DNA from 3 places in the Micromonospora sp. NPDC049559 genome. Region 1 is predicted to be linked to each of the others. Evidence: riboswitches for the same ligand, from Rfam matches in the RefSeq annotation. Region 1 holds a riboswitch; each other region holds the start of a gene.
What was found. A riboswitch is a leader RNA that binds a small molecule or an ion and turns the genes downstream of it on or off. The one in region 1 is predicted to bind cobalamin.
Positions count from the first base shown of each region.

Region 2: another riboswitch for cobalamin. It lies ahead of AB0J86_RS01080 (ribonucleoside-diphosphate reductase subunit alpha); the one in region 1 lies ahead of AB0J86_RS17710 (VWA domain-containing protein).
Region 3: another riboswitch for cobalamin. It lies ahead of cobN (cobaltochelatase subunit CobN); the one in region 1 lies ahead of AB0J86_RS17710 (VWA domain-containing protein).

Region 1 covers NZ_JBFAPK010000014.1:139,834-150,024, forward strand. The annotation lists gene AB0J86_RS17695 (glycoside hydrolase family 38 C-terminal domain-containing protein) at 1-653, shown strand, start outside; gene AB0J86_RS17700 (DUF1992 domain-containing protein) at 685-1,077, shown strand; gene AB0J86_RS17705 (aldo/keto reductase) at 1,234-2,226, shown strand; cobalamin riboswitch at 2,351-2,475, shown strand; gene AB0J86_RS17710 (VWA domain-containing protein) at 2,539-4,614, shown strand; gene cobO (cob(I)yrinic acid a,c-diamide adenosyltransferase) at 4,616-5,218, shown strand; gene AB0J86_RS17720 (cobyrinate a,c-diamide synthase) at 5,212-6,558, shown strand; gene AB0J86_RS17725 (cobalamin biosynthesis protein) at 6,549-7,019, shown strand; gene AB0J86_RS17730 (TIGR03618 family F420-dependent PPOX class oxidoreductase) at 7,016-7,408, shown strand; gene cbiE (precorrin-6y C5,15-methyltransferase (decarboxylating) subunit CbiE) at 7,401-8,690, shown strand; gene cobM (precorrin-4 C(11)-methyltransferase) at 8,716-9,477, shown strand; gene AB0J86_RS17745 (cobalt-precorrin-5B (C(1))-methyltransferase) at 9,541-10,191, opposite strand, start outside.
Region 2 covers NZ_JBFAPK010000001.1:235,725-245,915, forward strand. The annotation lists partial or broken gene AB0J86_RS01030 (type II secretion system F family protein) at 1-508, shown strand, start outside; gene AB0J86_RS01035 (type II secretion system F family protein) at 607-1,473, shown strand; gene AB0J86_RS01040 (hypothetical protein) at 1,498-1,704, shown strand; gene AB0J86_RS01045 (TadE family protein) at 1,701-2,138, shown strand; gene AB0J86_RS01050 (TadE/TadG family type IV pilus assembly protein) at 2,138-2,575, shown strand; gene AB0J86_RS01055 (hypothetical protein) at 2,701-3,096, shown strand; gene AB0J86_RS01060 (LysM peptidoglycan-binding domain-containing protein) at 3,113-4,267, shown strand; gene AB0J86_RS01065 (Rieske (2Fe-2S) protein) at 4,379-5,230, opposite strand; gene AB0J86_RS01070 (NAD-dependent epimerase/dehydratase family protein) at 5,456-6,526, shown strand; gene AB0J86_RS01075 (Cmx/CmrA family chloramphenicol efflux MFS transporter) at 6,797-7,978, shown strand; cobalamin riboswitch at 8,241-8,424, shown strand; gene AB0J86_RS01080 (ribonucleoside-diphosphate reductase subunit alpha) at 8,760-10,191, shown strand, end outside.
Region 3 covers NZ_JBFAPK010000016.1:20,036-30,226, reverse strand. The annotation lists gene AB0J86_RS18685 (transglutaminase-like domain-containing protein) at 1-226, opposite strand, end outside; gene AB0J86_RS18680 (DUF58 domain-containing protein) at 223-1,368, opposite strand; gene AB0J86_RS18675 (MoxR family ATPase) at 1,365-2,381, opposite strand; gene AB0J86_RS18670 (MmcQ/YjbR family DNA-binding protein) at 2,546-2,887, opposite strand; gene cobN (cobaltochelatase subunit CobN) at 2,961-6,764, opposite strand; cobalamin riboswitch at 6,952-7,075, opposite strand; gene AB0J86_RS18660 (precorrin-3B synthase) at 7,200-8,657, shown strand; gene AB0J86_RS18655 (precorrin-8X methylmutase) at 8,654-9,280, shown strand; gene AB0J86_RS18650 (precorrin-2 C(20)-methyltransferase) at 9,277-10,191, shown strand, end outside.

The DNA of each region.
Region 1 (10,191 bases):
CCTGCGAGATCCAGTTCGGTCACGTGTACCGCCCGACGCACGGCAACACCAGCTGGGACGCGGCGAAGTTCGAGATCCCCGCGCACCGCTTCGTGCACGTCGCCGAGCCCGGGTACGGCGTCGCCGTGGTCAACGACTCCACCTACGGACACGACGTGACCCGGGCCACCGGCGTCGACGGGGTCGCCACCAGCACGGTCGTCCGGCTGTCGCTGCTGCGCGCCCCCCGCTACCCCGACCCGCGTACCGACCAGGGCCTGCACCGGTTCCGCTACGCGCTGGTCGCCGGCGCGGCGATCGGCGACGCGGTGCGCGAGGGGTACCAGCTCAACCTGCCGCCCCGGCGGGTGCCCGGCGGCACCGGGGTCGCCCCGCTGGTCACGGTCGACAACCCGGCCGTGGTGGTCGAGGCGGTCAAGCTCGCCGACGACCGCTCCGGCGACCTGGTGGTCCGCCTCTACGAGTCGCTCGGCGGGCGGGCCGCCGCCCGGTTGCGCACCCGTTTCCCGGCGACCGGGGCGTACCACGCCGACCTGCTGGAACGCCCGCTCGCCGACGCGGAGCCGGTCACGCTCGACGGCGCGGACGACGGTGGGAGCGTCGCGCTGCGGCTGCGCCCGTTCCAGATCGTCACCCTGCGGTTGCGCCGGTAGGATTTCGGCGTACGGCGAGGTCGAGGCGGGGGTGACGCGCGTGGTCAGCCGGTACGAGTCCCGGATCGAGCGGCAAATCCGCGAGGCGCAGGAGCGGGGCGAGTTCGACAACCTGCCCGGCGCCGGCAAGCCCCTGCCCGACCGTGGCGAACTCCACGACGAGAACTGGTGGATCAAGGAGTGGATCCGCCGGGAGAACCTCACGGGCCTCGCGCCGGCCTCCCTCCAGGTGCGCAAGGAGGCCGAGGAGCTGATGCGTACGCTGGCCCGGGTTTCCGCGGAGTCGACCGTACGCGAGATCGTCGCCGGGCTGAACGAGCGAATCGTCCGGGCCCGCCGGGGCCTGCTCGACGGGCCGCCGGTGGTGCTCCGGACCTTCGACGTGGACGAGGTCGTCGCCGCCTGGCGCCGCGAGCGTGGCTGACCCGGTTGTTCGTGCTTCGGGCGTGGATAGGCGATTTCTGGAGGAACATCGCGATAGTGGCGGCGTCGCGTCGGCGATTGCGATCGGAGGATTGCCTCCGCTAACGTGGAGGGCTGCCTCCGTATTGCCTCGTTCACAGGGAAGGCCGGTCCCGCCATGCCCACCAACGCCGAAGCCGGCGGAGCCGTAACCAACGGCGGGGCCGCGGCCAACGGCGGGGCCGCGACCAACGGCGGAACCGTCGCGGCCGGGGCCGCCGGTACCCTGACCATCGGCGGTGACCTCGTCGTCAACCGGATCGGCTACGGCGCCATGCAGCTCACCGGCGCGCAGGTCTGGGGCGAGTACCCCGACCGAGACGCCGGCATCGCGCTGCTGCGGGAGGTGGTGGCGGCCGGGGTCACCTTCATCGACACCGCCGACGTCTACGGCCCGCACGCCAACGAACTGCTCATCCGCGACGCGCTCCACCCGTACCCGGAGGGGCTGGTGATCGCGACCAAGGGCGGCTTCGTCCGGGGCGGGTACGACTACTCCACGCTGGGCGCGGTGGGCAACCCCAACTACCTGCGGCAGAGCGCGCACATGAGCGCCCGCCGGCTCGGGGTCGAGCGGATCGACCTGTACTACCTGCACAGCGGCCGGGCCGCCGACGCGCCCTTCGAGGAGCAGATCGCCACCCTCGCGGAGCTGCGCGAGCAGGGCCTGATCCGGCACATCGGGCTCTCCAACGTCACGCTCGAACAGTTCCGTACCGCCCAGGGCATCGTCGACATCGCCGCGGTCACCGCGCTCTACAACGTGAGCAACCGGGCGGGCGTGGAGCAGGTGCCGACCAGCCGGGCCGGGGCCGAACTGCTCGCCGCCGCCGAGGCGTCGGCCGTGGTCTTCTCGCCCTGGCACCCGGTGAGCATCGCCGATGGCGGGGACCCGGACCGGATCACGGCGGCCCTCGAACCCATCGCCCGGCGGCACGACGCGACCGTACGGCAGATCGCCCTCGCCTGGCAGCTGCACCGCTCGCCGGTCATCCTGCCGATCCCCGGCACGACCAGCCCGGCCCACCTCCGGGAGAACCTGGCGGCGGCCGCGCTCCGGCTGACGCCCGAGGAGGTCGCCACCATCACCGCGCTCGTACCGGAGAGCTGAGCGCGCGGCCGCGGGTCCAGGCCCGCCGGGATGTGATCTCGGCGGCCGGCCGGTCGGGGACGGGCCGCGTCGCGTTGACGGCGGGGCACCCGGTGGGACAACATGGCGCGACGAGCGGTGCGCGGAGGAACCCGGTGCGAATCCGGGACGGTCCCGCCACTGTGACCGGGGAGTGACCCCTCACGCACGGGCCACGGCCGAGAGGCTGGAAGGTCGAGGGGAAGCGTCGATCCGGGAGCCAGGAGACTCCGGCCGCTCACCACCCACAACACGCGGGCGTGGACACCCGCGGAAGGGACCGAGCGTGGCCGCATGCCTGAGCGCGGGATGACCGCGCCGTACCCGTTCTCCGCCGTCGTCGGCCTCGCCGAACTGCGCCTCGCGCTGCTGCTCACCGCGGTCTCCCCGGCCGTCGGCGGGGTGCTGGTCCGGGGCGAGAAGGGCACCGCCAAGTCCACCGTTGTCCGGGCGCTCGCCGCGCTGCTGCCCGAGGTCGACGTCGTCACCGGCTGCCGCTTCGCCTGCGACCCCGCCGGCCCCGACCCGTCCTGCCCGGACGGGCCGCACGAGCCCGGCCCGCTCGCCGCCCGGCGCCGCCGCGCCGCGCTGGTCGAGCTGCCGGTCGGCGCCACCGAGGACCGGGTCGTCGGCACGCTGGACCTGCAACGCGCCCTCGCCGACGGGGTCAAGGCATACGAGCCGGGCCTGCTGGCCGCCGCGCACCGCGGGGTGCTCTACGTCGACGAGGTCAACCTGCTCCCGGACCACCTGGTGGACCTGCTCCTGGACGCCGCCGCGATGGGGCGCGCCCACGTCGAGCGCGACGGCGTCTCGGTCAAGCACGCGGCCCGGTTCCTGCTGGTCGGCACGATGAACCCGGAGGAGGGCGAGCCGCGGCCGCAGCTGGTCGACCGGTTCGGACTGGTCGTTTCGGTGGCCGCGCCCGGGGAGACGGCCGACCGGGCCGAGGTGGTCCGCCGCCGGCTGGCGTACGAGGCCGATCCGGAGGGCTTCGCCGCCCGGTGGCGCGGGGAGGAAGCCGCGCTGGCCGAGCGGATCGCGGCGGCCCGGGACCGGCTGCCGTCGGTGCGGCTCCCCGACGCCGAGCTGGACCGGATCGCGGCGATCTGCCTGCACTACGGCGTGGACGGGCTGCGCGCCGACATCGTGGTCGCCCGTACCGCCGTCGCGCTCGCCGCCTGGCACGGCCGGGCCGTGGTCGGCGCGGCGGAGGTACGCGACGCGGCGCGGCTCGCGCTGCCGCACCGGCGCCGCCGCGACCCGCTGGACCCGCCCGGCACCGACCGGGAGCGGCTGGAGGAGACGCTGCGGAAGTTCGGCGGCGACGACGAACCGGAACCGCCGGGACCCGGCGACCCCGACCCGGGCGGTTCCGACCCGGACGGCGGCGGTGCCCCGGACGGCGGCGGCCGGGACGACCGGGGCGCCGGGAACGACGGGCCCGACGCCGGCACGCCGGGCGGCGGCGGCCCGGGGACCGGCACCGACGGCGGCACCGGCGACGCACCGACCGCGCCGACCTCGACCGCGCGGACGTCGACCGAGCCCGTCGGTGCGGGGCAGGACCCGAGCGACGCGCCCGACGCCGGGTCGACCGGAGGGCGCGCCGCCAGCGCCGAACCGGCCGCGGCGCCGTACCGGCCCCGGGTGCTGACGGTGCGCGGCCGGGGCGCCGGGGCGCACACCGGCCGCCGCTCCCCGGCGTACGCCCGGCGGGGCCGGGTCGTCGGGGCGCGCGCCTCGTCGGGGGCGGTGACCAGCCCGCACCTGCCGGCCACCCTGCGCGCCGCCGCCGAGCGCGGCGCCCGCCGCCCGGCCGCCCGCGACCTGCGCCAGGCCGTGTACGTCGGGCGCGAGTCCAACCTCGTGCTCTTCGTGGTGGACGCCTCCGGTTCGATGGCGGCGCGGCACCGGATGCGGGTGGTCAAGACCGCGGTGCTCTCCCTGCTGCGCGACGCCTACCAGCGGCGGGACAAGGTCGGGATGATCACGTTCCGGGGCGCCGAGGCCAGCACGGTGCTGGAGCCGACCGCCAGCCACGAGGTGGGCGTGCTGCGCCTCGCGCAACTGCGCACCGGCGGGCGTACCCCGCTCGCGGCGGGCCTGCGGCAGGCGGCGCTGACCCTGCACGGCGAGCGCCGCCGCGACGCGCGCCGCCGTCCCCTGCTCGTGGTGGTCACCGACGGCCGGGCCACCAGCGGGCCCGACCCGTTGACGGCGGTGCCGGCGCTGGCCGGCGTCGCGGCGGTGGTGGTCGACTGCGAGACCGGGCCGGTACGCCTCGGCCTGGCCCGCCGGCTCGCCGCCGCCCTCGACGCCGACTGCGTACCGCTGGACGCGCTGCACCAGCTCGGAAAGGTGGCCTGAGATGCCGCAGGGCAAGCCGGAACAGATCCCCGACGACGGACTCACCACCCGGCAGCGGCGCCGCCAGCCGGTGCTGGCGGTCCACACCGGCCAGGGCAAGGGCAAGTCGACCGCGGCGTTCGGCATGGCACTGCGCGCCTGGAGCGCCGGCTGGCCGATCGCGGTGTTCCAGTTCGTGAAGAGCCCCAAGTGGAAGGTCGGGGAGGAGACGGCGCTGCGTACCCTCGGCGAGAGCGGCCGGGGCGGCAGCGTGGTCTGGCACAAGATGGGCGAGGGCTGGTCCTGGATCCAGCGCCCCGGCACCGAGCGGGACCACGCCGCCGAGGCCGCCGAGGGCTGGGCGCAGATCAAGCGCGACCTCGCCGCCGAGGCGTACCGCTTCTACGTGCTGGACGAGTTCACGTACCCGGTCAAGTGGGGCTGGGTGGACGTGGCCGACGTGGTCGCCACCCTGCGGGACCGGCCGGGCAACCAACACGTCGTGATCACCGGCCGGGACGCGCACCCGGAGCTGGTGGAGCTGGCCGACCTGGTCACCGACATGACGAAGATTCGGCACCCGATGGACGCCGGCCGCAAGGGCCAGCAGGGCATCGAGTGGTGAACGTACCGCGCCTGGTCGTCGCCGCCCCCGCCTCCGGGCACGGGAAGACGACCGTCGCCACCGGACTGCTCGCCGCCTTCGCGGCCCGCGGCCTGCGGGTGGCCGGCTTCAAGGTGGGACCGGACTACATCGACCCCGGCTACCACGCGCTCGCCGCGGGGCGGCCCGGCCGCAACCTCGACCCGGTCCTGCTCGGCGCGGAGCTGGTCGCGCCGCTGTTCGCGTACGGCGCGACGGGCGCGGAGCTGGCCGTGGTCGAGGGCGTGATGGGCCTGTACGACGGGCGTACCGGCGCCGGCGACCTCGGTTCCACCGCGCACGTCGCCGCGCTGCTCGACGCCCCGGTGGTGCTCGTCGTCGACGCCTCCGCGCAGGGGCGCTCGATCGCGGCGCTGGTACACGGCTTCCGGTCGTTCGGATCGGTCCGCATCGCCGGGGTGATCCTCAACCGGGTCGGCTCCGACCGGCACGAACAGCTGCTCCGCGACGCCTGCGACGAGGTCGGCACGCCGGTGTTGGGCGCGCTGCGCCGGCACCGGGCGATCGCCGCCCCGTCCCGGCACCTGGGCCTGGTGCCGGTGGTGGAGCGACGGGCCGAGGCGACCGAGTCGGTGGCCGCGCTCGGGGCGCTCGCCGCCGACGCGCTGGACCTGCCCGCGCTGCTGGCGGTGGCCCGGGCCGCGCCGCCGCTGCCGGTGACGCCGTGGGCGCCGCCGGCCGCGCCGCCGGCCGCGCCGCCGCCGCCGCGCCGGCCGGTCGTCGCGGTCGCCGGCGGCCCGGCCTTCAGCTTCGGCTACGCCGAGACGCCCGAGCTGCTCCGCGCCGCCGGCGCCGAGGTGGTCCCGGTCGACCCGCTACGCGACGAGGCGCTGCCGCCCGGCACGGCCGCGCTGGTCGTCGGCGGCGGCTTCCCTGAGGTGTACGCCGACCAGCTCGCCGCCAACGCGCCGCTGCGCGCGGCGGTGGCCGCGCTCGCCGCCACCGGCGCGCCGATCGCCGCCGAGTGCGCCGGCCTGCTCTGGCTCTGCCGCAGCCTGGACGGCGCGCCGATGTGCGGGGTGCTCGACGCCGAGGCGACGATGACCGAGCGGTTGACGCTGGGCTACCGCGACGCGGTGGCGCTCACCGACAGCCCGCTGATGCCGGTCGGCGCCCGGGTCACCGGGCACGAGTTCCACCGTACGGCGGTCAGCCCGGCGGCCGGCGCGACCCCGGCGTACGGGTGGCGGCCCGGCGCCCCGGAGGGTTTCGTCTCCGGTGGCGTGCACGCCTCCTACCTGCACCTGCACTGGGCCGGACGGCCCGAGATCGCGCGGCGCCTGGTGGCGGCATGCGGCTGATCGTGGGGCTCGGCGCCCGGGCCGGCGTCGCCGCCGACGAGCTGGAGGCGCTGGTGGCGGCGGTGCTCGCCGACGCGGGACTGGAGCCGGCGTCGGTCGGCACGCTCGCCACCCTCGACCGGCGCGCCGGTGAGCCGGGGGTGGTGGAGCTGGCCCGCCGGTTCGGCTGGGCGCTGGTCGGCTACCCGGCCGAGCAGCTCGCGGCCGAGGCGGTACCGCACCCGTCGGAGCGGACCCGGGGCGCGGTCGGTACGCCCAGCGTGGCCGAGGCGGCGGCGCTACGCGCGGCCCGCGACGCCACCGGTGGCGTGCCGGGCCGCCTCGTCGTCCCCCGACGCGGCGGCGGCCCGGCCCTCGCCGCCGTCGCCGCCCCTACCCCCGCCGACCTTCCCGTCGATCATGGAGTTGTGGCTGGCACTATGCCCGGATTCGCGACTTTCGAGAGGGCCACGACTCCATGATCGACGAGTACGGCGCGGGGCTGCTGCGGTTCTGGCGCGAACGGCACCTGGTCAGCCTCACCACGCTGCGGCGCGACGGTACGCCGCACGTGACGCCGGTCGGGGCGACCCTCGACCCCGCCACCGGCACCGCCCGAGTGATCTCCTCGCGCGGCTCGCAGAAGGTCCGCAACGTGCTCGCGGCCGGCCCGGGCGGTGCCCCGGTCGCCCTCTGCCAGATCGACGGCCGGACCTGGTCGACCCTCGAAGGCCGGGCGGTGGTCCGGACCGAGCCCGAGGCGGTCGCCGACGCCGAGCAACGCTACGCCCAGCGGTACCGGCAGCCACGCCCGAACCCGGACCGGGTGGTCATCGAGGTCCGGATCACCCGGGTGCTCGGCAATGCCTGAACACGGGCCGGCCTCCGGCGCGGTCGTCGCCTCCGACCCGGTGCCGGCGCCCGGCGGGCGGGCGGGGCGCGACGTCGCGGCGGTCACGGTGGTCGGCATCGGCGCCGACGGCTGGGCCGGGCTGACCGAGCCGGCCCGGGCGGCGCTGGGCGCGGCCGAGGTGCTGTTCGGCAGCGCCCGCCAACTCGCCCTGCTCCCGGCCGACCCGGGTCCGGACCGGGTCGTCTGGCCGTCGCCGCTGCTGCCCGCGCTGCCCGGCCTGCTCGACGCGTACGCCGGTCGCGCGCTCGCCGTGCTGGCCAGCGGCGACCCGATGTTCTTCGGCATCGGCACCACGCTGGTCCGGCTGCTCGGGCCGGACCGGGTGCGGGTCGTGCCGCACCCCTCGTCGGTCTCGCTCGCCTGCGCCCGGCTCGGCTGGCCGGTGGAGGAGACGGAGGTGGTGAGCCTCGTCGGCCGCCCCCTCGAGCTGCTGCACCGGGCGGTGCACCCGGGACGCCGGCTGCTCGTCCTCGGCGCCGACGGGCGTGCCCCGGCCGCCGTCGCCGACCTGCTCACCGCGCGGGGCTACGGCGGGAGCGGGCTGACGGTACTGGAGTCGCTCGGCGGCCCCGACGAGCGCGTCCACCACGGCACGGCCGGTCGGTGGGGCGAGCGTACGGCCGGACCGCTGCACATCGTCGCGGTCGAGTGCCGGGCCGACCCGGACGCGGTACGGCTGCCACCGGTGCCCGGACTGCCGGACGACGCGTACGAGCACGACGGGCAGCTCACCAAGCGCGAGGTACGCGCGATCACGCTGGCCGGGCTCGCCCCGCTCCCCGGTGAGCTGCTCTGGGACGTCGGCGCGGGCGCCGGCAGCATCGCCATCGAGTGGTCCCGCGTCCACCCGTCCTGCCGGGCCGTCGCGGTCGAGCGGGACCCGGAGCGGGCCGCCCGGATCGGGCGCAACGCCGCCGCGCTCGGCGTACCGGGGCTGCGGGTCGTGGTCGGGGCCGCGCCCGAGGCGCTGGACGGGCTGGAGCCGCCGGACGCCGTCTTCGTCGGCGGCGGGCTCACCGCCCCCGGGCTGGTCGACCGCTGCTGGCGGGCGCTGCGCCCCGGCGGTCGGCTGGTGGCCACCGCGGTCACCCTCGAATCGGAGCGCCTGGTGGGCGAGGCGTACGCCCGGCACGGCGGCGACCTGACCCGGATCGCGGTGAACCGGGCGGCGCCGGTGGGGGGCTTCACCGGCTGGCGGGCCGCGCTGCCGGTGACCCAGTGGACGGTGGTGAAGCGATGACCGTGTACTTCACGGTGGTGAAGCGATGACCGTGTACTTCATCGGCGCCGGACCGGGCGCCGCCGACCTGATCACGTTGCGCGGCCGGGACCGGCTCGCCGCCGCACCCGTCTGCCTGTACGCGGGCAGCCTGGTCCCGGCCGAGCTGCTCGACCACTGCCCGCCCGGGGCCCGGCTGGTCGACACCGCGCGGATGAACCTCGACGAGATCGTCTCCGAGCTGGTCGGGGCGCACGCCCGGGGCCAGGACGTGGCGCGGCTGCACTCCGGCGACCCGTCGGTCTTCAGCGCCGTCGCCGAACAGATGCGCCGCCTCGACGCCGTCGGCGTGCCGTACGAGGTGGTGCCGGGGGTACCGGCCTTCGCCGCGGCGGCCGCCGCGCTGCGCCGGGAGCTGACCGTACCCGGGGTCGGGCAGACCGTGATCCTCACCCGTACCGCCGCGCGGGCCACGCCCATGCCGCCCGGGGAGGAGCTGGCGACGCTGGGGCGCAGCCGGGCCACGCTGGTGCTGCACCTCGCCGTGCAGCGGATCGAGCAACTGGTCGAGGAACTGGTGCCGAACTACGGCGCGGACTGCCCGGTCGCCGTGGTGGCCCGGGCGAGCCGGGACGACGAGCTGGTGCTGCGCGGCACGCTGGGTGAGATCGCCGAGCGGGTACGGTCGGCCGGGGTGGTCCGTACCGCGGTGGTGGTCGTCGGCGCGGTGCTGACGGCGGAGCAGTTCCCGGACAGCCACCTCTACTCGCCCGACCGATGCCGCCCCGCCCCCAACTCGTCGATCTAGGGCAAATCGTCGTGATTGGAGATCAATCCACAAGGATTTGCCCTAGATCGACGAGGGAGTCGGTCAGTGGGCGCGGCCGACGATGGCGCCGGCCCGGTCGATGACGACGACGTCGACCGCGACCGGCGCGCCCCGGAGCACCTCGACGGCGGCGTCCCGGGCGCCGGCGGCCACCAGGTCGCCCAGCGGCAGCCCGGCCGCCTGGCACTGGCGCAGCGCGTCCAGCGCCGTGTTCGCCCCGCGCACCCCCTCGACCAGCGCCGGCCCGGCCCCGGCGCCGGCGACCAGGTCGGCGAGCTGCCCGAAGTCGACCTGCGAACGCGCCGAGTGCAGGTCCAGGTGCCCCGCGGCGAGCTTGGTGAGCTTGCCGATGCCGCCGGCCACGGTCAGCCGGGGCACCGGATGCCGGCGCAGGTACTTGAGCACCGCCCCGGCGAAGTCGCCCATGTCGAGCAGGGCGTCCTCGGGGAGCCCGTACAGCTCCGCGGCGACCCGCTCCGAGGTGCTGCCGGTGCAGGCGGCGACGTGCCGGTGCCCGGCCGCGCGGGCCACGTCGACGCCCCGGCGGATGCTGTCGATCCAGGCCGAGCAGGAGTACGGCACCACGATCCCGGTGGTGCCGAGGATGGAGAGCCCGCCCAGGATGCCGAGCCGCGGATTCCAGGTGCGCCGGGCCAGCTCCGCGCCGCCGTCGACGGAGATCTCCACGACCAC
Region 2 (10,191 bases), on a different contig from region 1:
GCTGCGGGACGTGTCCGGCGTCGGCCAGGGACTCCAGCAGGCCATCATCGGTACGGCCGTCACCGCCCCAGAGGAGATCGACGAGGAGGTACGGCTGCTCGCCGAGCGGCTGCGCGCCGGCTGGGTGGCCCGGACCGCCCTGCTCGCGTTCGCTGAGGACATCGGCGACCCGGTCTGCGACCAGGTGGTGGCGGCGCTGATCCTGCACCTGGCCGACCGGGGGGAACGGCTCGGCGACGTGCTCGGCTCGATCGCGACGGCCGCCGCCGCCGAGGTCGCCACCCGGCGGGAGGTCGAGGCGAAGCGGACCCAGCCCCGGTTCGCGGTGCGCTTCCTCACCGGGATGACGCTGCTGACCCTCGGCTACGGCCTGCTCAACCCGACCTACATGCGCCCGTACGCGACCGGGACCGGGCAGCTGGTGATGGTGGTACTGGGCGGCTCCTTCGTCGCCCTGCTGGCCTGGGTACGGGCGATGAGCCTGCCGCCCCGGCCGGTCCGCTTCCTCGCCCCGCCCGCCGCCCGGGAGCCGGCCAACGGTCAGCCGGCCGCCGTACGGTCGGTCGCCGGCGCCGGGTTCCTGCGGACCGGGGAGGCGGCCAGATGATCGTCAACTGGCCGCTGGCCGCCGCGGTGACCGGGGGTGCCGCGATCGGCCTCGGGATCTTCTTGGTGATCCGGGAGGCGCTGCCGCCCGCACCGGCCCTCGGCCCGGCGCTGCGCCGGCTGCACCAGCCGCCCCGTCCGGCCGGTACCGCCGGGGTCGGGCGGAACCTGGACTGGCTGCACGGACCGGCCCGCTGGCTGCGCCCGCCCACCCGCGACCTGGCCCTGCTGGGCCGCACCCCCGAGCAGTACGCCCTCTCGCTCCTGCTCTCGGCGCTGGTCGGCCTGGTAGCGCCGGCCCTGGCCGCAGCGGTGGTCGCGGCGGCCGGCGTCGGCCTGCCGGTCGCGGTACCGGCCGGCGTCGGGGTCGGGCTCGCCGCGCTGAGCGCGCTGCTGGCGCATCACGACGTGCTGAGCCGGGCCGAGCGGGCGCGCCGCGAGTTCCGCCGGGCCATCTGCACGTACCTGGACCTGGTGGCGCTGCAACTCTCCGCCGCGCACGGGCCGGTGCAGGCGCTGGAGCAGGCCGCCGGGGTCTGCGACGGCTGGGTCTTCGAGCGGATCCGGGAGGCGCTGCGGATGGCCCAGCTACAGATGCACTCGCCCTGGGACGAGCTGCGCCAGCTCGCCGACGAGATCGGCGTACCGGAGCTCGGCGACGTCGGCGCGATCATGCAGTCCTCCGGCTCGGAGGGCGCCCAGGTGCACGAGACGCTGCGCAGCCGGGCCGACTCGCTGCGCGAGCAGATCCGCACCGACAACCTCGCCCGGGCGGAGGCGGTCACCGGGCGGCTCGACGTGCCCGGCGCGCTGTTGGTCTTCATCCTCGTCGGCTTCGTCCTCTACCCGTTCATGACCCGGATCTGACCGTCGCCTGCGAAGGGAGCCCCCGTGGCCGTCATCGCGTACCTCTACAGCCGCCTCGCCGACCGCCTGCGCCAACTGGGCCGGGAGCCCGACCGGGGCGACAACCCCGTACCGACGGCGGTCATCATCGTCGGGCTCGCCATCCTCGCCGCGGCGGTGGTCACCTGGGCCTACAACACCGCCGACGGGTTCATGGACCGCGTCGTACCGGGCACCCCCACCCTCCAGTGAGCGGCGGCGACGCGCGGGGCCTTCCGCCGGCACGGCGCGGCGGCGGGGCGGACGGGGAGCGGGACCGGGGCGCCTCCCCGGTCGAGCTGGCGATCCTGCTGCCGGGCATCCTGGTGCTGCTCTTCGCCGCGGTACAGGTGGCGGCGATCTTCCTGGCCCGCACGGTCGCCCTCGCCGCCGCCCAGGAGGCCGTCGGCACGGTACGGGTGCACGACGGCCCGCCGGACGCGGCGGGGGTCGCCGCCGCCGAGCGCTTCATCGCCGGCTCCGGGGACTGGCTCACCGGGGCGCGGGTCTACCGCTCCTCGCCCGTCTCGGACGGCACCCGGGTCAGCTTCACCGTCGAGGGGCGCGCGCTGTCGATCCTGCCGTGGGTCGACTTTCCCGTGCGGCAGACGGCCCACGGCACGGTCGAACGCTTCACGGTCGAGTGATGGCCGGGCGCGAGCGGGGCTCGGTCTCGATCGAGGTGACCATCCTCGTACCGGTCTTCCTGCTGCTGGTGGCGCTGGCCGCGGTGGCCGGGCGCGGCGTGGTCGCGCAGAACGCCATCGAGGTGGCGGCGCACGACGCCGCCCGGGCCGCCTCCATCTCCCGTACCGCCGCCGCGGCCGACGCCAACGCCCGCGCCGCCGTGGACGAGTCGCTGCGGAACCAGGGGCTGGACTGCGCGGCGCTGTCGGTGCGAACGGACGTGACCGACTTCGCCCGACCGGTCGGACCGGCGGACCCCGCCGACCCGCCCGTGGTCTCGGTCAGCGTCACCTGCGAACTCTCGTTCGCCGACCTGCCGCTGCCCGGCCCGCTGGACTCGACCGTGCTGACCGCCGCCTTCACCTCGCCGCTCGACTGGTACCGGAGCCGGTCGTGAGCCGCGGCCGCGCGCCTCGCCGCCCCGCCGGCCGGTACGCGGGCCCGCCGAGGCACCGGTACGCGTTCCGCGCGGCCCGGCCGGCCGGGCCTTCGACGGGTCGGCGGCCGGCGGACCAGGGCCGGGTGAGTGTCTTCCTGGCGATCGCGCTGGTGGCGGTCCTCGTGATCATCGGGCTGGTGGTGGACGGGGCCGGCCGGGTGCGGGCGATGCAGCGGGCCGACAACCTCGCCGCCGAGGCGGCCCGCGCCGGGGGCCAGGCGATCGACGTGGCGGCGGCCGTCGACGGGGACGCGAAGGTGGTCGACCCCGAGGACGCCCGGAACGCGGCCAACCTCTACCTGGCGCGGCTCGACGAGCCCGGGGTGACCGGCACGGCCGAGCCCTCCGCCGACGGCGAACACCTGACCGTCACGGTCTGGATCACGTACGACACCGCGATGCTCGACCTCTTCGGCTTCCCCGACACCTACGTGACCCGGGGTACGGCGACCGTCGAACTCGTGACCACTTCGGACTGAACAGGGAGGCGGGACCATGCCAACACCGGGTCGCTCCGCGACGAGCCGGGCCGGCCGGATCGGTACCGGCATCGGCGCGCTCGTCGTGCTGCTCGCGCTGCTTCTCGGCGCGCCGGCCGCGCTCGTGGCCCTGGCCGGCAATCCGCTGCCGGACCACGTACCCGGGCTCAACGAGATCACCACTGTGCTGACCAGCCGGGACGACGGGCAGCTCTTCCTGCGCGCGCTGGCCGTCGTGGGCTGGCTCGGCTGGGCGACGTTCGCGCTGTCGGTACTGGTGGAGATTCCGGCCCGGGTGCTGCGCCGGCCGGCGGTACGGCTGCCCGGGTTGGGCCGCCAGCAGCGGGCCGCGGCGGCGCTGGTCGGGTCGGTGGCGCTGATCATCGCCGCGAGCCCGGCGGCGGCAACCGCGAGCGCGGCCCTACCGGCCGTCGCGACGGCGGCCCAACCGGCGCCGTCGGCGGAGGGACCGGTGATCGTCTCCGTGCCGCCCCCCGGCCCGCAGGCCGCGCCGGCGACCGGTCCGGCGCTGCCCGAGCCGGTCTACCGGGTCGAGCGCGACGACTACCTCGGCGAGATCGCGGACCGCTATCTCGGGGACTTCGACCGGTACCCGGAGCTGGCCCGACTCAACAAGATCCACAACCCGGACCGGATCCGGGAGGGACAGCTCCTGCACCTTCCGGACCACGCGGTCGACCGGGGCGTACGCGACCACGCCACCGGCCTGGTCGCGGCGCCGCCCCCGCCGGGCGGCTGGCCCGAGGTTCCCTCGCCGCACCAGCAGCCGGGCGATGCCGAGCCGGCCGGAGCGGGCGCCCCGCCCCGGGTCGGCGCCGGCCCGGGCGGCCCGGAGCGGGGCGGTCCGGCGCAGCCCGGGGGTGGGACGCAGGCCGGCGGTCCGGCGGGCGGCGCGGAGTGGGGCGTGCCCGCGCAGGTGGGGACCGGCGGGTCGGAGGAGCAGTCGCGCGACGGGGTCAGCACCTTCACCTTCGGCGCCTCCCGCGCGGCCGAGCCGGAAGAGCTGAACCGCCCGCTCGCGGTCACCGCGGTGCTCGCCGCGGCCAGCATGGTCGGCGCGCAGGTCGGGGCGCTGCTCGGGCTCCGGCGCCGCCCCGCGCCGGGGCGTATCGCCTCCGGCCGGCACCGACTGCGCGACCGGGTCCGGTGAGCGGTCACCGCCACACCGAACGAGCGCGCTACTGCCCGGATCCAGTGCCCTCACCAGCTCGGGAGGGGCCTGGATCCGGGCAGTAGCGCGATCTCGCTGGTCGAGGCGTGCTCAGGGCAGGCGGGCCTCCAGCACGCCGCCGATCACCCGGGTCGGGAGCACCTGCTGGTCGGTACCGGCCGGACCGTGCACGACCTCGCCGCCGCCGAGCTGGAACGTGCTGCCGTGCCACGGACAGACCACGCACGTCTTGCCGTCGACCCGGACCACCTCGCCCTGGCCGAGCGGGCCGCTCTGGTGGGCGCAGCGCTCCAGCATCACGGTGATCTCGTCGCCGTCCCGGTAGACCACCACCGACACGTCGTTCAACTGCCGGGTGAGCAGCGTCGCCTCGGGCAGGGTCGCCAGGTCGGCGATGGGGTGCCAGCCGTCCTCGATCAGGTTCAGCTCCGGTACGCCGTGGTTGACCCCGGCCGCCTGCTTGTACGCCAGGTGCCCGCCGAGGTACGCCCCGCCGCCCGCCGCCGCCAGCCCGAGCATGCTCAGCAGCCGGCCGACACCGTGCCGCCCGGTCAGCCGCGCGGCGAGCGAGCCGCTGAAGAGCAGCAGGCCGGTCGAGTTCGCCAGCGCGTGCACGAGCCCGACCCGGCGCTGCTCCCGCGACTGCGACGCCCAGTCGTTCGCGCCGGCGACCGCCGCCGGCAGCGCGCTGACCGTGCCGACCCCGAGCAGTACGGTCGCCGCCCGCCGCTGGTTGGGCAGCAGGTCGAGCACCGCGGCGGAGAACCACGCCCCGATCGGCAGCTGGACCAACGCCGGGTGCAGCGGGTGGCCGAGCCAGACGCCGTGCAGGATGTCCCTGATTCGCTGACCGCGCAGCAGCGACATGACCGACCGCTGCATCCGGTCGCTGAGCGGATCGAGCCGGGTCGTCGTTTCCAGCCTGGTCAAGAGTTCGCGCACGATTGGCTACTTCCCGCTCCGTCGCGCCCCAAACGGCCCGAACGGGCGACCCGGTGCGAGAGCGAACGGCAGGACACGGTCGCGCCCCCGGCGCGCCGCACCTTGCCGGTTCCGGTTCCCGGCGCACCGCGCCCCGCCGGTCCTCGTTCCCGGCCCGCCGCGCAGCCGCCGATCCGGTCGCGGGGCGCCGAGGCATGGCGCTCCGGCTCCCGGGTAAAGGCTGAGATGCGAATCGCGATCACCGGAGCCACCGGCAACGTCGGTACCGCGCTGCTGCGCCGGCTCGTCAGCGAGCCCGACATCGAGGTGGTGGGCTTCGCCCGCCGGGTGCCGGGACGGGACGCCGGGCCACCGTACGAGGGGGTGGAGTGGCACGCGATCGACCTCGGCGACCCCGGCCGTACGGACGATCTCGCGGGCTGGTTCCGGGGCGCCGACGCGGTGGTGCATCTGGCCTGGCAGGTCCAGCCGAGCCGGAACCGGGGCCGGCTGCGGCGTACGAACGTCACCGGCACCCGTACCGTCGTCCGCGCCCTGCAACGGGCCGGTGTGCCGAAGCTCGTCTACGCCTCCTCGTTCGGGGCCTACTCCCCCGGGCCGAAGGACCAGCGGGTGGACGAGAACTGGCCGGTCAACGGCGTGGCCGCCTCCGCCTACAGCGTCGACAAGGCCGCGGTCGAGGCGTTGCTCGACGGCGTGGAACGGGAGGCGCCCGAGCTGCGGGTGGTGCGGATCCGGACCGGGGTGGTGTTCCAGCGGGAGGCGGGCGCCGAGATCAGCCGCTACTTCCTCGGGCGGCTGCTCACCCCCGTCTCGATCTTCCGCTCCGGCCGGCTGCCGATCCTGCCCCGCAACCGGCGGCTGCGCAGCCAGGTGGTGCACGCCGACGACGCGGCCGAGGCGTACCTGCTGGCGCTCCGCAACGACCGCGTCGGCGCCTTCAACATCGCCGCCGAACCGGTGCTGGACGCCACGATGCTGGCGCGGGAGCTGAAGGGGCACACGGTGCCGGCGCCGCTGCCCCTGCTGCGGTTGGTCGCCAAGGCCGCCTGGCACTTCCGGCTGGTACCGGGCGATCCGGGCTGGTTGGACCTGACCGCCGAGGTGCCGCTGATGGACTGCGGCCGGGCCAACCGCGAGCTGGGATGGCAGGCCCGCCGGGACGCCCGCGACGCGGTCCGGGAGGGCGTGGCCGGCATCGCCGCCGGTGCCGGCAGCGGCAGCCCTCCGATGCGGCCGCGCCGGGGCGCGGCCCGGCACGGGCGGGGCGACCGGCCCCGGGAGCGCGCCGCCTGACCGGTTGTCGCGGGGGCACGGGGTGGACGACCCACGCCCCGGGCGGAAGTCGGTTGCGTGCGGACCGGTGGATCTGAGTACTGTTGCGCCATGTCGAGCCCTGAGGCATCCAAGGTGGGGGCTTTCGGTCACGCCGTCAGCTCCCTGAACCGCTGAGTTCATCGTCCGCTACCCGGCAGTCTTCGCTGCCTGGGATATTCGCGCGCGACCCTGGGGCGCTGGCCGCGGTGACGAGACGTCTCCTCGTTCTCTCTCACCTCGGAGTTCCCGATGCCTCTGCCGCTCTACCTGCTCGCCGTGGCCGTCTTCGCCACGGGCACCTCGGAGTTCATGCTCGCCGGCCTGCTGCCGGACATCGCCACAGACCTCGACGTGTCGGTCGGGGCCGCCGGGCTTCTCACCTCGGCGTTCGCCGTCGGGATGATCATCGGCGCGCCGCTGATGGCGGCGCTCGCCCGCCGGTGGCCCGCCCGGGCCAGCCTGCTGGGCTTCGTGCTGGTCTTCGCCGCGACCCACGTCGTGGGCGCCCTCACGACCAGTTTCCCCGTCCTGCTCGTCACCCGGGTGGTCGCCGCCCTCGCCAACGCGGGCTTCCTGGCCGTGGCGCTGAGCACGGCAGGCACGCTCGTCGCGTCCGATCGGAAAGGGCGCGCGTTGGCGGTACTGCTCTCGGGTACGACGGTGGCCACCATCGCCGGAGTCCCCGGCGGCGCACTGCTCGGCACGGTGCTCGGCTGGCGGGCGACCTTCTGGGCGATCGCGCTGCTCTGCCTTCCCGCTGCCTTCGGCGTCGTGAAGGGCATCCCGGCCCGGGTCGGAGCGGCACCCCGGGCCACCGCGGCCGGCTCGTCTCTTCGGGACGAGATCGCCCAGCTGGCGATGCCCGCACTGGTCCTGGTCATGCTGCTCGGCGCCCTGGTCAACGCCGCCACCTTCGCGACGTTCACCTTCCTGGCACCGATCGTGACCGAGACCGCCGGCCTGGGCGAGCTGTGGGTTCCGGTGGTGCTGGTGCTCTTCGGTGTCGGGTCCTTCGTCGGTGTCACCGTCGCGGGACGGCTCTCGGATCAGCGTCCCGGCATCGTGATCGCCGTCGGTGGCCCGTTGCTGTTGCTCGGCTGGGTCGCGTTGGCTGCGCTGGCCGCCCAGCCGGTGGCGCTCCTGCTCCTCGTGTTCGTACAGGGCGCGCTCTCCTTCGCGTTGGGTAGCACCCTGATCGCCAGGGTGCTCTACGCCGCAGCGGGCGCTCCCACCATGGGAGGCTCGTATGCGACCGCGGCGCTCAACCTCGGTGCCGCTGGCGGCCCCGTCGCCGCTGCCGCCGCCCTCGCGTCCGGCGCTGGCCATCTCGGCCCCGTGTTGGTCAGCGGCCTCCTGGTCGCGGTCGCGCTGCTCGTCGCCCTACCACTCCGGCGATTCGTCGCACCCCACGTTGCCCAGGCGGTTCGATGACGCACGTGAACGCTCCGTCGAGGGCCGAAGGCCGAGAGCCGAGAGCCGAGAGCCGAGAGCCGAGAGTCGAGAGTCGAGGGCGGCGGTAACTCATCGAGCGCGGCTGACCGCTGGGAGCGAACTCCGCACCGCGACACGCCCACATCATCTGGTGTGTTGACGGGAAACACCCCACTAGATCTAGGATCAGTGCATTGCTGGTTCGGCCGTACCCGAGGTGGACGGCCGGCCAGGCGGTGCTGTCAGCCAGGCGCCACCGCCGAAGAGGGAACCCGGTGCGAGTCCGGGACTGCCCCGCAGCGGTGAGCGGGAACGACCTCCGTCATGAGCACTGGAGCACGGTTTTCCGGCGCGAGCGCGTACGCCGGAACGGCCAGCCGTGCCCCGGGAAGCGACGGTCAGTAGGCAAGCACGGCGACGTGCCCTGCCCGCGAGTCCGAAGACCTGCCAGCAATGCGTACCGGGCGCCCGTCCGGTACGCCGAGGACCGGATCCCGCCGTGGCCGCCACGCGTACCAGCGCGGCGCACACCACCGTGGGCCGGTCCGAGCTCGGGGCCTCGCGGGGGGCCGTCGGGTCGTACGGGTTGCCGCCGGAACACCGACCGGCGGTGGTTCGGCGTGCCGTCGTGCCCTCCGCGGGGTCTCCGGATCCCCAGACCGAGGAGTAGCACGTGTCGGCATCCGCCACCATCGCACCACCCGAGCAAGACCACATTGGACGGCTACGCGCCGCCGTCGCCGCGCACTGTCGCGACCTGCCCGACACCGACCCGGAGCGGCTGATCGAGCTGGTCCGCTCCGGACGGACGGCCACGGCCGACGCCGCCGAGCTGCACCAGCTCGCCATCTCGGCCGCGGCCGGGCTGATCGGCGAGGACCCGCAGTACGCCCGCCTCGCCGCCCGGCTGCTCGCCGACCAGATCCGGCGGGAGACCGCCGCGCAGGGCATCGACTCGTTCAGCGCGTCCGTCGCCGCCGCGCAGGCCCAGGGGCTGCTCGATCCCGCGTTCGCCGACTTCGTGGCCGCGCACGCCGCCGCGCTGGACGCCCTGCTCGACCCGGCCGCCGACGACGCGTTCGAGTTCTTCGGGCTGCGTACCGTCTACGACCGGTACCTGCTGCGGCATCCCGAGACCCGCGCGGTGCTGGAGGCGCCGCAGCACTTCTTCCTCCGGGTGGCGACGGCCCTGGCCGTACCGATCGGCGGCACGCCGGCGGACGGCGACGCCGCCGTCCCGACCGGCGGGGCGGACGGGGCGGATGGGACGGCCGCCGCCGAGGCGGAGGTGGCCGAGGCGACCGAGGCCGCCGCCGGTCTCTACCGGCTGATGGCCCGGCTGGCGTACCTGCCCAGCTCTCCCACGCTCTTCAACGCCGGCACCCGACACCAGCAGCTCTCCTCCTGCTTCCTGGTGGACTCGCCCCGGGACGAACTCGACTCGATCTACGAGCGGTACACGCAGGTGGCGCGCCTGTCCAAGTACGCGGGTGGGATCGGCATCTCCTGGTCCCGGGTCCGCTCCCGTGGTTCGCTGATCCGCGGCACCAACGGGTACTCGCACGGGATCGTGCCGTGGCTGCGCACCCTGGACGCCAGCGTCGCGGCGGTCAACCAGGGCGGCCGGCGCAAGGGTGCGGCCTGCGTCTACCTCGACACCTGGCACGCCGACATTGAGGAGTTCCTGGAGCTGCGGGACAGCACCGGCGACGAGGCCCGCCGCACCCACAACCTGAACCTGGCGAACTGGGTGCCCGACGAGTTCATGCGCCGGGTCGAGGCCGACACGGAGTGGTCCCTCTTCGACCCGAAGGACGTGCCGGAGTTGGTCGACCTCTGGGGCGACGAGTTCGACGCGGCGTACCGGGCGGCGGAGGCGGCGGGCCGGGCCGTCCGTACGCTGCCGGCCCGGACGCTGTACGCCCGGATGATGCGTACCCTCGCGCAGACCGGCAACGGCTGGATGACCTTCAAGGACGTGGCGAACCGCACCTGCAACCAGGTCGGCGCCGGCGGTGGCGTGGTGCACCACTCCAACCTCTGCACCGAGATCCTGGAGGTGACCAGCGACGGCGAGACCGCGGTCTGCACCATCGGCTCGATCAACCTCGCCGCACACCTGCGCCCGGCCGGCGCGTCTGCGTCGGGCGCGTCGTCCGGCGCCGTGGCCTCGAACCCGTCGGCTCCAAGCCTGCCTTCGTCGGAGCCCGCCA
Region 3 (10,191 bases), on a different contig from region 1:
AGCCGGCCAGCAGCAGCCCGGCCGGCGACCCGCGCCGGCCGGCGAGCAGTCCGAAGGCGATCCCGGCCACCGCGGCGACCAGCAGCGGGACCAGATATCCGGTCCCAGCGAAGAAGCCCCGGTAGAGCAGCCCGCCGGCCAGCGTCGCCAGCAGCCCGAGCGCCACGGCCGCGGTCGGACGGGCGGGCGCGGTCACGGCCGACGTGGGCCGCGCGGGCGCGGTCACGGCCGCCGCCACAGTCGTACGAAGTCGGCGCTGCCGCCGACCCGGACGACGGAGACGGGCGCGGCCGCCGGGGCGGGCGCCGACTCGTCCGCGTCGACCGCGACCACGTGTACCGCCGCCCACGCCGGGGCCGTCCGGGCGAGCGCCGCCGGTTCGTCCGCCTCGATCCGCCCGGTCACCAGGATCAGGGCCGTCGGTGCGGCGGGCGGGGCCGGCGGCACGATCGCCGGCAGACCCCGCCGCGCCGGGCCGGTGGTGACCGTGGTGAGCAGGTCCAGCACCGCCGTCTCCGACGTCGCGGTGCCGGCGGGGCCGCGCAGGCTGGCCGGTACGCCGGAGCGGATGGCGGAGACGCAGATGGCGGCGGCCACCCGGACCGCCTCGTCGAACAGCTCCGGCCCGTACCGGTGCGCCCCGGTGTCGAGCACCACCACGCAGCCGGGACGGCTCGGCGGCACCCGCTCCTCGCGGACCATCAGGTCGCCGGTACGGGCGGAGGACATCCAGTGGATCAGGCGGTGGTCGTCGCCGGGCTCGTACGGCCGCAGGGTGTGGAAGGAGCTGTCGTCCGAGACCGCGCCCGCGCGCGTGGCCCGGCGCGACGGTGCGGCCGTACGGTCCACGCCGGGCACGAGCACGGGGTGGACCCGGGGATGCACGGTGACCACGCTCGGCTGCCCGTGCGCCACCCCCTGGCGCCACAGCCCGAACGGGTCGGCCCGACCGACGAGCGGCGGCGGGAGCCGGTGCACGCCCCGGCGCTCGAAGACCACCTCGTACGGCTCGACCTCGTGGCGCCCGCCCGGCGGGACGGCCGGTACCCGCAGGGACGTCGCGGTCGCCGGGTCGACCACCTCGGCCGGGCCGCTGCGGCGGCGGCCCGGGTTCGAGACGGTGACCCGGCAGCGGGCGGAGCCGCCCTCGGGCAGCCGCCCCGGTTCGAACCGGCGCTCGGCGCGCACCTGCGGCGGCACCACCGTCCGCAGCAGGCCGTACCCGAGGGCGAGGGCCCCGGCCAGGCCGATCGTGACCAGCTCCGGATAGTCGGCGACGGCGCCGGCCGGCACCAGCAGCGCCGCGGCGGCCAGCACCCGGCGGCCGGTCCGGGTGAGCCGGGGCCGGGTCCGGCGCCGGCCGGTCACCGCGGCCTCGTCACGGCGACGTCCCGCAGCACCTCCGCCACCAGTTCCTCCGGGTCCGTACCCGCGGCCTCCGCCTCCCCGGTCAGCAGCAGTCGGTGGCCGAGGACGGGTACGGCCACGTCCTTGACGTCGTCCGGGGTGACGTACCGCTGGCCGCGCGAGGCCGCCTGGACCCGGGCCGCCAATCCGAGCGCGATGGCGCCGCGCGGGCTGATCCCGAGCCGGACCACCTGCCGCATCGTGCGCCGCAGGTCCCGGGTGGCGCGGATGATCCGGACCACGTACCCGGTCAGCTCGTCGCTGACGGCGACCTCGCGGACCGCCGCCAGCATCTCCCTCACCTCGGCGAGGGTCAGCACCGGCTTGAGGGCGTCGGGCGTCTGGTCGGCCAGCTCCTGTTTCACGATCTTCTCTTCGGCCGACTCGTCCGGATATCCCATCGGCAGCCGCATCATGAACCGGTCGAGCAGCCCTTCGGACAGGGGATAGGTGCCCTGGTGGTCGAGCGGGTTCTGGGTCGCCAAACAGATGAACGGACGATGTACGAGAGCCGTCTCAAGCCCGACGGTCACCTGGCGCTCGGCCATGACCTGCAACAATGCGGACTGTGTTTTCGGTGCGGCCCGATTGATCTCGTCACCGAGCAGGACATTGCAGAAGACCGGACCCCGATGGAACGAGAAATCCTCCGTGGCGCGATGGAATATCTGTGCGCCGACCAGGTCGGAGGGCAGGAGGTCGGGGGTGAACTGTATCCTGTTGAACTCTCCGCCGATGGATTTGGCGATCGCCTTGGCCAAAGAGGTCTTGGCCAGCCCGGGCACGTCCTCGATCAGCAGGTGCCCCTCGGCGAACAGGCAGACCAAGGCCAACGAGACCGTGCGGGACTTACCGTGGATCACCTGCTCGACATTGTGCTTCACGTGATCGAAACGCGTTTGGAAGACGCGGACACCCGTCATCAGAAGAACGCCCCTTCTCGATGGCGGAAATAAGCCTATCGCCGCGCTCACGCGAACACGAGGCGCATTGTCCGGTAAGAGACTCGGGGTCGACCATTCGATTGACCGGCCATCGATTCTTCGATCCGGCCGTCGCGCCGACCGGTGCGGACCGGCAATTTCACACGCTTTCCCGCCACATCCGGCAGCCCGGCGCCGGCGCGCGCCCGGTGCGGTCAGTCGCCCAGGCGCTGCCGGGCGAGGAACTTGGGGACCACCATCCGCCACGCCTCGGTGACCAGTTCGGTCATGTGGTCGTGATCGAGCCGGTCGAGCCGGCAGCAGGCCCAGTTGAAACGCAGGTCGGCGGGGGGCGGGAGGAAGAACAGCTCCGGGTCGCCGGCGATCAGGGCGTCGCGCTCCTCCTTCGGGAACCCGAAGCCCATCGTCGTCTCGTCCCGGGAGAACGCCACGTAGACGATGGCGCCGACCCGGAACTTGACCCGGTCGCGGATCAGGTGCTCGCTGGTGCGCGGCAGCGTCCGGGCCAGTGCGCGTACGTCGTCGACGGTGACCACCCGGCGACGCTACCGCCGCCGTACGACACCTTCGCCGCGACGGCCGCCCGACCCCGGTACGCCGGCCGCCCGCTCACCGCCCGGACGTGCCGTCCTCCAGGTCGCCCTCGGTCTGCACGTACAGCTCACGCAGGGCGTCCAGGGTGGCCGGCTCCGGGCGCTCCCAGAGCCCCCGGCCGGCGGCCTCCAGCAGCCGCTCGGTGATGCCGTGCAGCGCCCACGGGTTCGACTCGCTGAGGAACTTGCGGTTCTCCGGGTCGAGCACGTACGCCTCGGTGAGCTTCTCGTACATCCAGTCCGCGACCACGCCGGCCGTGGCGTCGTACCCGAAGAGGTAGTCCACCGTCGCGGCCAGCTCGAACGCGCCCTTGTAGCCGTGCCGGCGCATCGCGGCCAGCCAGCGCGGGTTCACCACCCTGGCCCGGAAGACCCGCGCCGTCTCCTCGCCGAGGGTACGGGTCCGGACCGCGTCCGGGCGGGTGCTGTCCCCGACGTACGCGACCGGGCTCCGCCCGCTCAGCGCCCGTACCGTGGCGATCATGCCGCCGTGGTACTGGAAGTAGTCGTCGGAGTCGGCGATGTCGTGCTCCCGGCTGTCGGTGTTCTTCACCGCCACCGCGATGCGCCGGTACGCGTTCTCCATGTCGCCGCGCGCCGCCACCCCGTCCACGCCGCGCCCGTAGGCGTAGCCGCCCCAGACCGCGTACACCTCGGCCAGGTCGGCGTCACCGCGCCAGTTCCGGCTGTCGATCAGCGGCAGCAGCCCGGCCCCGTACGCGCCGGGCTTCGAGCCGAAGATGCGCAGGGTGGCGCGCCGTTCGTCGCCGTGCCCGGCCAGGTCGGTCCGGGCGTGTGCCCGTACGTAGTTCGCCTCGTCCGGCTCGTCCAGCCCGGCGACCAGCCGCACCGCGTCGTCGAGCAGCCCCACCACGTGCGGGAACGCGTCCCGGAAGAAACCGCTGATCCGCATGGTCACGTCGATGCGGGGCCGGCCCAGCTCGGCCAGGTCGATCGGCGCCAGGCCGGTGACCCGGCGCGACGCCTCGTCCCACCGGGGCCGCACGCCGAGCAGGGCCAGCACCTCGGCGATGTCGTCGCCCGCGGTACGCATGGCGCTGGTGCCCCACATGGAGAGCCCGACCGAGCGCGGCCACTCGCCCGTGTCGGCCCGGTACCGGGCCAGCAGCGAGTCGGCCATCGCCTGACCGGTCTCCCAGGCCAGCCGGCTCGGCACGGCCTTCGGGTCGACGGAGTAGAAGTTGCGCCCGGTCGGCAGGACGTTGACCAGGCCGCGCAGCGGGGAGCCGCTCGGCCCGGCCGGCACGTACCCGCCGTCGAGGGCGTGCAGCACCGCGGTGAGCTCGTCGGTGGTACGGGCCAGCCGCGGCACGATCTCGGTGGCCGCGAACTCGAGCACGCGTACCACGGCGTCGCGGTCCGGGCCCGTCGCCGGCCCGTCCGCGCCGGTGCCGGCGGAGCTGCCGGTGCCAGTGGCGTTGCCGGCGGAGTTGTCGATGCCGGCCTCGCCGGGCGGGTCGCCGCCGGTGTCGGCGTCGGTGCCGGGGCCGGTCAGCAGCTCGCGGCAGACCTCGGCGGCCGAACCGGGACGCCAGTCCCGCCGCTCCATCGCGGCGACCAGCGACCGGGCCAGCTCCTCGACCCGGTCCACGTCGCCGCGGGCGGCCTCGCCCGACTCGGTGAGCCCCAGCGCCTCCCGCAGGCCGGGCAACGCGGCGACCTGGCCGGCCCACATCTGCCGGGCCCGCAGCATGGCCAGGACCAGGTCGACCCGCGTCTCACCGGCCGGCGGCTGGCCGAGCACGTGCAGCCCGTCGCGGATCTGCACGTCCTTCACCTCGCAGAGCCAGCCGTCGACGTGCAGCAGGAAGTCGTCGAACTCCGCGTCGTGCGGGCGGTCGGCGATGCCGAGGTCGTGGTCGAGCCGGGCCGCCCGGATCAGCGTCCAGATCTGGGCGCGGATGGCGGGCAGCTTGGCCGGGTCGAGCGCCGCGATCGAGGAGTGCTCGTCGAGCAGCTGCTCCAGCCGCGCGAGGTCGCCGTAGCTGTCGGCCCGCGCCATCGGCGGGATGAGGTGGTCGACCAGGGTGGCGTGGGCGCGCCGCTTGGCCTGCGTACCCTCGCCCGGGTCGTTGACCAGGAACGGGTAGATCAGGGGCAGGTCGCCCAGCGCCGCGTCCGGGCCGCACGCCGCCGACATGCCGAGCGTCTTGCCGGGCAGCCACTCCAGGTTGCCGTGCTTGCCGACGTGCACCACCGCGTGCGCGCCGAACTCGTCGGCGAGCCACCGGTACGCGGCCAGGTAGTGGTGGCTCGGCGGCAGGTCCGGGTCGTGGTAGATGGCGATCGGGTTCTCCCCGAAACCACGGGGCGGCTGCACCATCACCACGACGTTGCCGGCGCGCAGCCCGGCCAGCACGATCTCGCCGCCCGGGTCGCGGGAGCGGTCGACGAAGAGTTCGCCGGGCGGCGGTCCCCAGTGCCGTTCCATCCCCTCCCGCAGCTCGGCCGGCAGCGTGTCGTACCAGGCCCGGTAGCGGTCGGCGGGGATGCGGATCGGGTTGCCCTCCAGCTGCTCCTCGGTCAGCCAGTCGGGATCCTGCCCGCCCGCCGCGATCAGGGCGTGCACCAGCGCGTCGCCGTCGCCCGCGGCCACACCCGGCAGCGCGTCCGGCCCGTCGGCCGGTCCGATGTCGTAGCCCCGCTCGCGCAGGGCGGCGAGCAGCCGCACCACGCTGGCCGGGGTGTCCAGGCCGACCGCGTTGCCGATCCGGGAGTGCTTCGTCGGGTACGCCGAGAGCATCAGCACCACCCGGCGCTCGGCCGGCGGTACGTGCCGCAGCGCGGCGTGCCGTACGGCGATGCCGGCGACCCGGGCGGCCCGCTCCGGGTCGGCCACGTAGACGGTCAGCCCGTCCGAGTCGATCTCCTTGAACGAGAACGGCACGGTGATCAGGCGCCCGTCGAACTCGGGGATCGCCACCTGGGTGGCCGTGTCCAGCGGGCTGAGCCCGTCGTCGTTCGCCGCCCAGCTGGCCCGGCTGCTGGTCAGGCAGAGCCCCTGCAGGATCGGTACGTCCAGCGCGGCGAGCGCGCCGACGTCCCAGGCGTCGTCCTCGCCGCCGGCTCCCGCCTCGGCGGGCCGGGTACCGCCGGCCGCGAGCACCGTCACGACCAGCGCGTCCGCCTCGGCGAGGGTGGCGAGCAGCTCCGGTTCGGCGCTGCGCAGCGAGGCGCAGTAAACCGGCAGCGGCCGGCCACCGGCGGCCTCGATAGCGTCGCAGAGCGCCTCGACGAACCCGGTGTTGCCGGCGACGTGATGGGCCCGGTAGTACAGCACGCCGACCACGGGCCCGTCGGCGGGCACGCCCGGCCGCACGACGGGCACACCCGGCTGCGCGGCGGACACGCCCGGCCCGTCGACGCGGCGCGCCGTCCGCTCCAGCCGGCCCCAGGCCGGGGTGGGCGCCGGGGCGGCGAAGCCGTGGCCGGTGAGCAGCACCGTGTCGGAGAGGAAGCGGTACAGCTCGCCGAGGTTCGCCGGGCCGCCATGGGCCAGGTACGCGTGCGCCTCGGCGGCGACCCCCGCCGGCACCGTCGAGCGGCGCATCAGCTCGGCGTCGGGGGCCTGCTCGCCGCCGAGCAGCACCACCGGCAGCGCCCCGGCCAGCAGCGCGTCGAGCCCTTCCTCCCAGGCCCGGTAGCCGCCGAGGAGGCGTACCACGACCAGCTCGACGCCGTCGAGCAGCGCGGGCAGGTCCGCGACCTCGACCCGGGCGGGGTTGGCCAGCCGGAACTCCGCGCCGCTGGCGCGGGCGCTGAGCAGGTCGGTGTCCGAGGTGGAGAGCAGCAGGATCACGCGGCACCGCCGGCGGGGTGCGCGGCGGACGGGCGCTCGCGGTACGGCATGGTCGGTCCTCACTCGGGGTCCGCGCCCCGGGTCGTCGGGTCGTGGCGCGGAACCGCCCGTGGAGCCGGGCGGCGTTGGCGACCACACGGCGCGCGCCGGGCCCGCTTGCCCGTCTCGCACCGCTGACGGCGGCCCGGAGTCTCCTGGCTCCCGGATCGTCGCTCGCCCCGGTCTTCCCGCCCGGATGGGCCGTGACCGTCGGTGGGGTCCGCTCCCCGGTGACAGTGGCGGGACCGCGCCGGAATCTCACCGGCTTCCTCCACCTGCCGCCGCGTACAGCGCCCCACACTCTCATGATTCGGGAGCCGTTCGTCAAGCCGGCGCTCCGGCAGCGGCGGCGGCACCAGCGGCGATCCGGTCGCGGCAGCCCGTAGTATCCGCCGGGTGTGGTCACCTCGTTCCGCGCCGGACGCCTGCCCGGGCACCCTGCGGCCGCATCGCGCCGCCGACGGCGGGCTGGTCCGGGTACGGGCACCGGGCGGCCGGCTGCGCGCCGGTCAGCTCGCCGTGCTCGCCGCCGCCGCGGCCGAGTTCGGTGACGGTGCCCTGGAGCTGACCTCCCGGGGCAACCTGCAGCTGCGGGGCCTGGCCCCGGAGGGTGAGCGGGAGTTCGCCGGGCGGCTGGCGGCGGCGGGCCTGCTCCCGTCGCCCAGCCACGAGCGGGTACGCAACGTGATCGCCTCGCCGCTGAGCGGGCGCGACGGCGCCGGCCGGTACGACGTGCGCCCGCTCGTGACGGCGCTGGACGAGGGGCTCTGCGCCGACCCGGTACTGGCCGGGCTGCCGGGGCGGTTCCTGTTCACGCTCGACGACGGGCGGGGCGACGTGACCGGGTTCGGCGGCGACGTCGGGCTGCTCGCCGTCGGGGACGGCGCGCTGGCGCTGCTGCTCGACCGCGTCGACACCGGCGTACGGGTCCGCCCGGGCGAGGCCGCCGGGGCCGCGCTGCTCGCGGCGCGGGCCTTCCTGGACGAGCGGGCCGCCCAGGGCTCGTCGGCCTGGCGGCTGGCCGAGCTGGCCGGCGGGGCCGCGCGGGTGGCGGCCCGGCTGCGCGCCGCGCTCTCCGCGTCCGGGATGCCGGCGACGTCGGCGCCGGACCGGGCCGCCGCCGACCGGCCGCCGGGCGGGACCGCCTTGGACCGGCCGGACGATCCCGTCGCGGACCGGCCGGTGGGCGGGATCGCCGCGCCGGCGGGACGGCCGCCCCTGGGCCGCATCGCCCAGTGCGACGGCCGGTACGCCCTCTCGGCCGCGGCGCCGCTCGGCCGGTTGACCGCGCCGATGCTGGACCTGCTCGACGCGGCGGCCCGCGCCGGCGGCGACGAGATCAACATCACCCCCTGGCGGAGCGTCGTCATCCCCGATCTGGCCGCGCGGGAGGCTTCCCGGTGGCTGGGGGCGCTCGCCGCCGGTGGGCTGGTCACCGACCCCGGCTCGCCCTGGGCGGGCGTGAGCGCCTGCGCCGGGCGGCCCGGCTGCGCCAGGTCGCTGGCGGACGTGCGGGCCGACGCGGACGCGGCGCTCGACCACCGGTCCGGGCCGCCGCCCGTGCCGGGGCCGCCGCCGCGGGCGCTGCCAGCGCGGGCGTCGGCGGTGCGCGCAGCGTCGGCGCAGGCGTTGCCGGCGCAGGCGTTGCCAGCGCGAGGAGCGCCGGCCGGGGACGTGTTGCCGGTGCACTGGGTCGGGTGCGGTCGCCGCTGCGGTCGCCCGGCGGAGCGGCACGTCGAGGTGCTGGCCACGGCCCAGGGGTACGAGGTCCGGCTGGACGGCGCGCTGCGGTCCCGGTCGGCGGAGTTGACGGAGACGGCGGCCGCGATCGCGGCGGCCCGGAGGGATGCATGATCGACTACGTCCGGGACGGCGCGGAGATCTACCGCCGCTCGTTCGCCACCATCCGCGCCGAAGCGGACCTCGCCGCGCTCCCGGCCGACGTCGCCGCCGTGACGGTACGCATGATCCACGCCTGCGGGATGGTCGACCTGCCACGCGACGTGGCGTACTCCCCCGGCGTCGTCACCGCCGCCCGGGCGGCGCTGCGGGCCGGCGCGCCGATCCTCTGCGACGCCGAGATGGTCGCCGCCGGGGTGACCCGCACCCGGCTCCCCGCCGACAACGAGGTGATCTGCACGCTGCGCGACCCGCGGGTACCCGCCCTCGCGGCCGAGCTGGGCACCACCCGCAGCGCGGCGGCCCTGGAGCTGTGGCGGGACCGGCTCGACGGGGCCGTGGTGGCGGTCGGCAACGCCCCGACCGCGCTGTTCCGCCTGCTGGAGCTGGTGGAGTCGGGCGCCGGACGGCCGGCCGCCGTGCTCGGCATCCCGGTCGGGTTCATCGGTGCGGCCGAGTCGAAGCAGGCGCTCGCCGAGCATCCCGCCGCCCTGGAGCACCTGGTGGTGCACGGGCGGCGCGGCGGCAGCGCGATGACCGCGGCGGCGCTCAACGCCATCGCGAGCGAGAGGGAATGACCAGCATGGACGGTCGGGCTACGGGACGGCTGTACGGCGTGGGGCTCGGGCCGGGCGATCCCGAGCTGGTGACGGTGAAGGCGGTCCGGCTGATCGAGCGGGCCGCCGTCGTCGCCTACCACAGCGCCCGGCACGGACGCAGCGTCGCGCGGGCCATCGCCGCGCCGTACCTGCGCGCCGGCCAGGTGGAGGAGGCGTTCACGTACCCGGTCACCACGGAGACGACCGACCACCCGGGCGGGTACCGGGGCGCGATCGAGGAGTTCTACGCCGACTGCGCGGCCCGGCTCGCGGCGCACCTGGACGCCGGCCGGGATGTCGTGGTCCTCTGCGAGGGCGACCCGTTCTTCTACGGCTCCTACATGCACATGCACAAGCGCCTCGCCGGCCGGTACGAGGCCGAGGTGGTGCCCGGGGTGACCTCGGTGAGCGCGGCGTCGGCGGTGCTCGGCCGGCCGCTGGTCGAGCGGGACGAGGTGCTCACCGTGCTGCCCGGCACGCTGCCGCCGGAGGCGCTGGCCGAACGGCTGGCCGGCACGGACTCGGCCGCCGTGCTGAAGCTGGGGCGGACCTTCGGCGGGGTCCGGGAGGCGCTGGCCGAGGCGGGACGCCTCGACGAGGCGTGGTACGTCGAACGGGCCACCGGCGACCGCCAGCGGGTCGCCCCGCTCGCCGAGGTGGATCCCGCGAGCGTGCCGTACTTCTCGCTGGCGCTGCTGTCGAGCCGGGTGCACGAACGGACCCGGGCCGAGCTGGCCGGGCCGGTGGCCTCGGCCGTCGCCGGGTCGGTGGCTTCGGCCGTCGCCGGGGCGGCGGTCGCCGAGCGCTCCGGCGGTGGCCCGGCCGAGCCGGCCACGGAGCCCGGCGGCGAGCCGAGCGGGACGGCCCAGGAGCCCGGCGGCGAGCCGGGC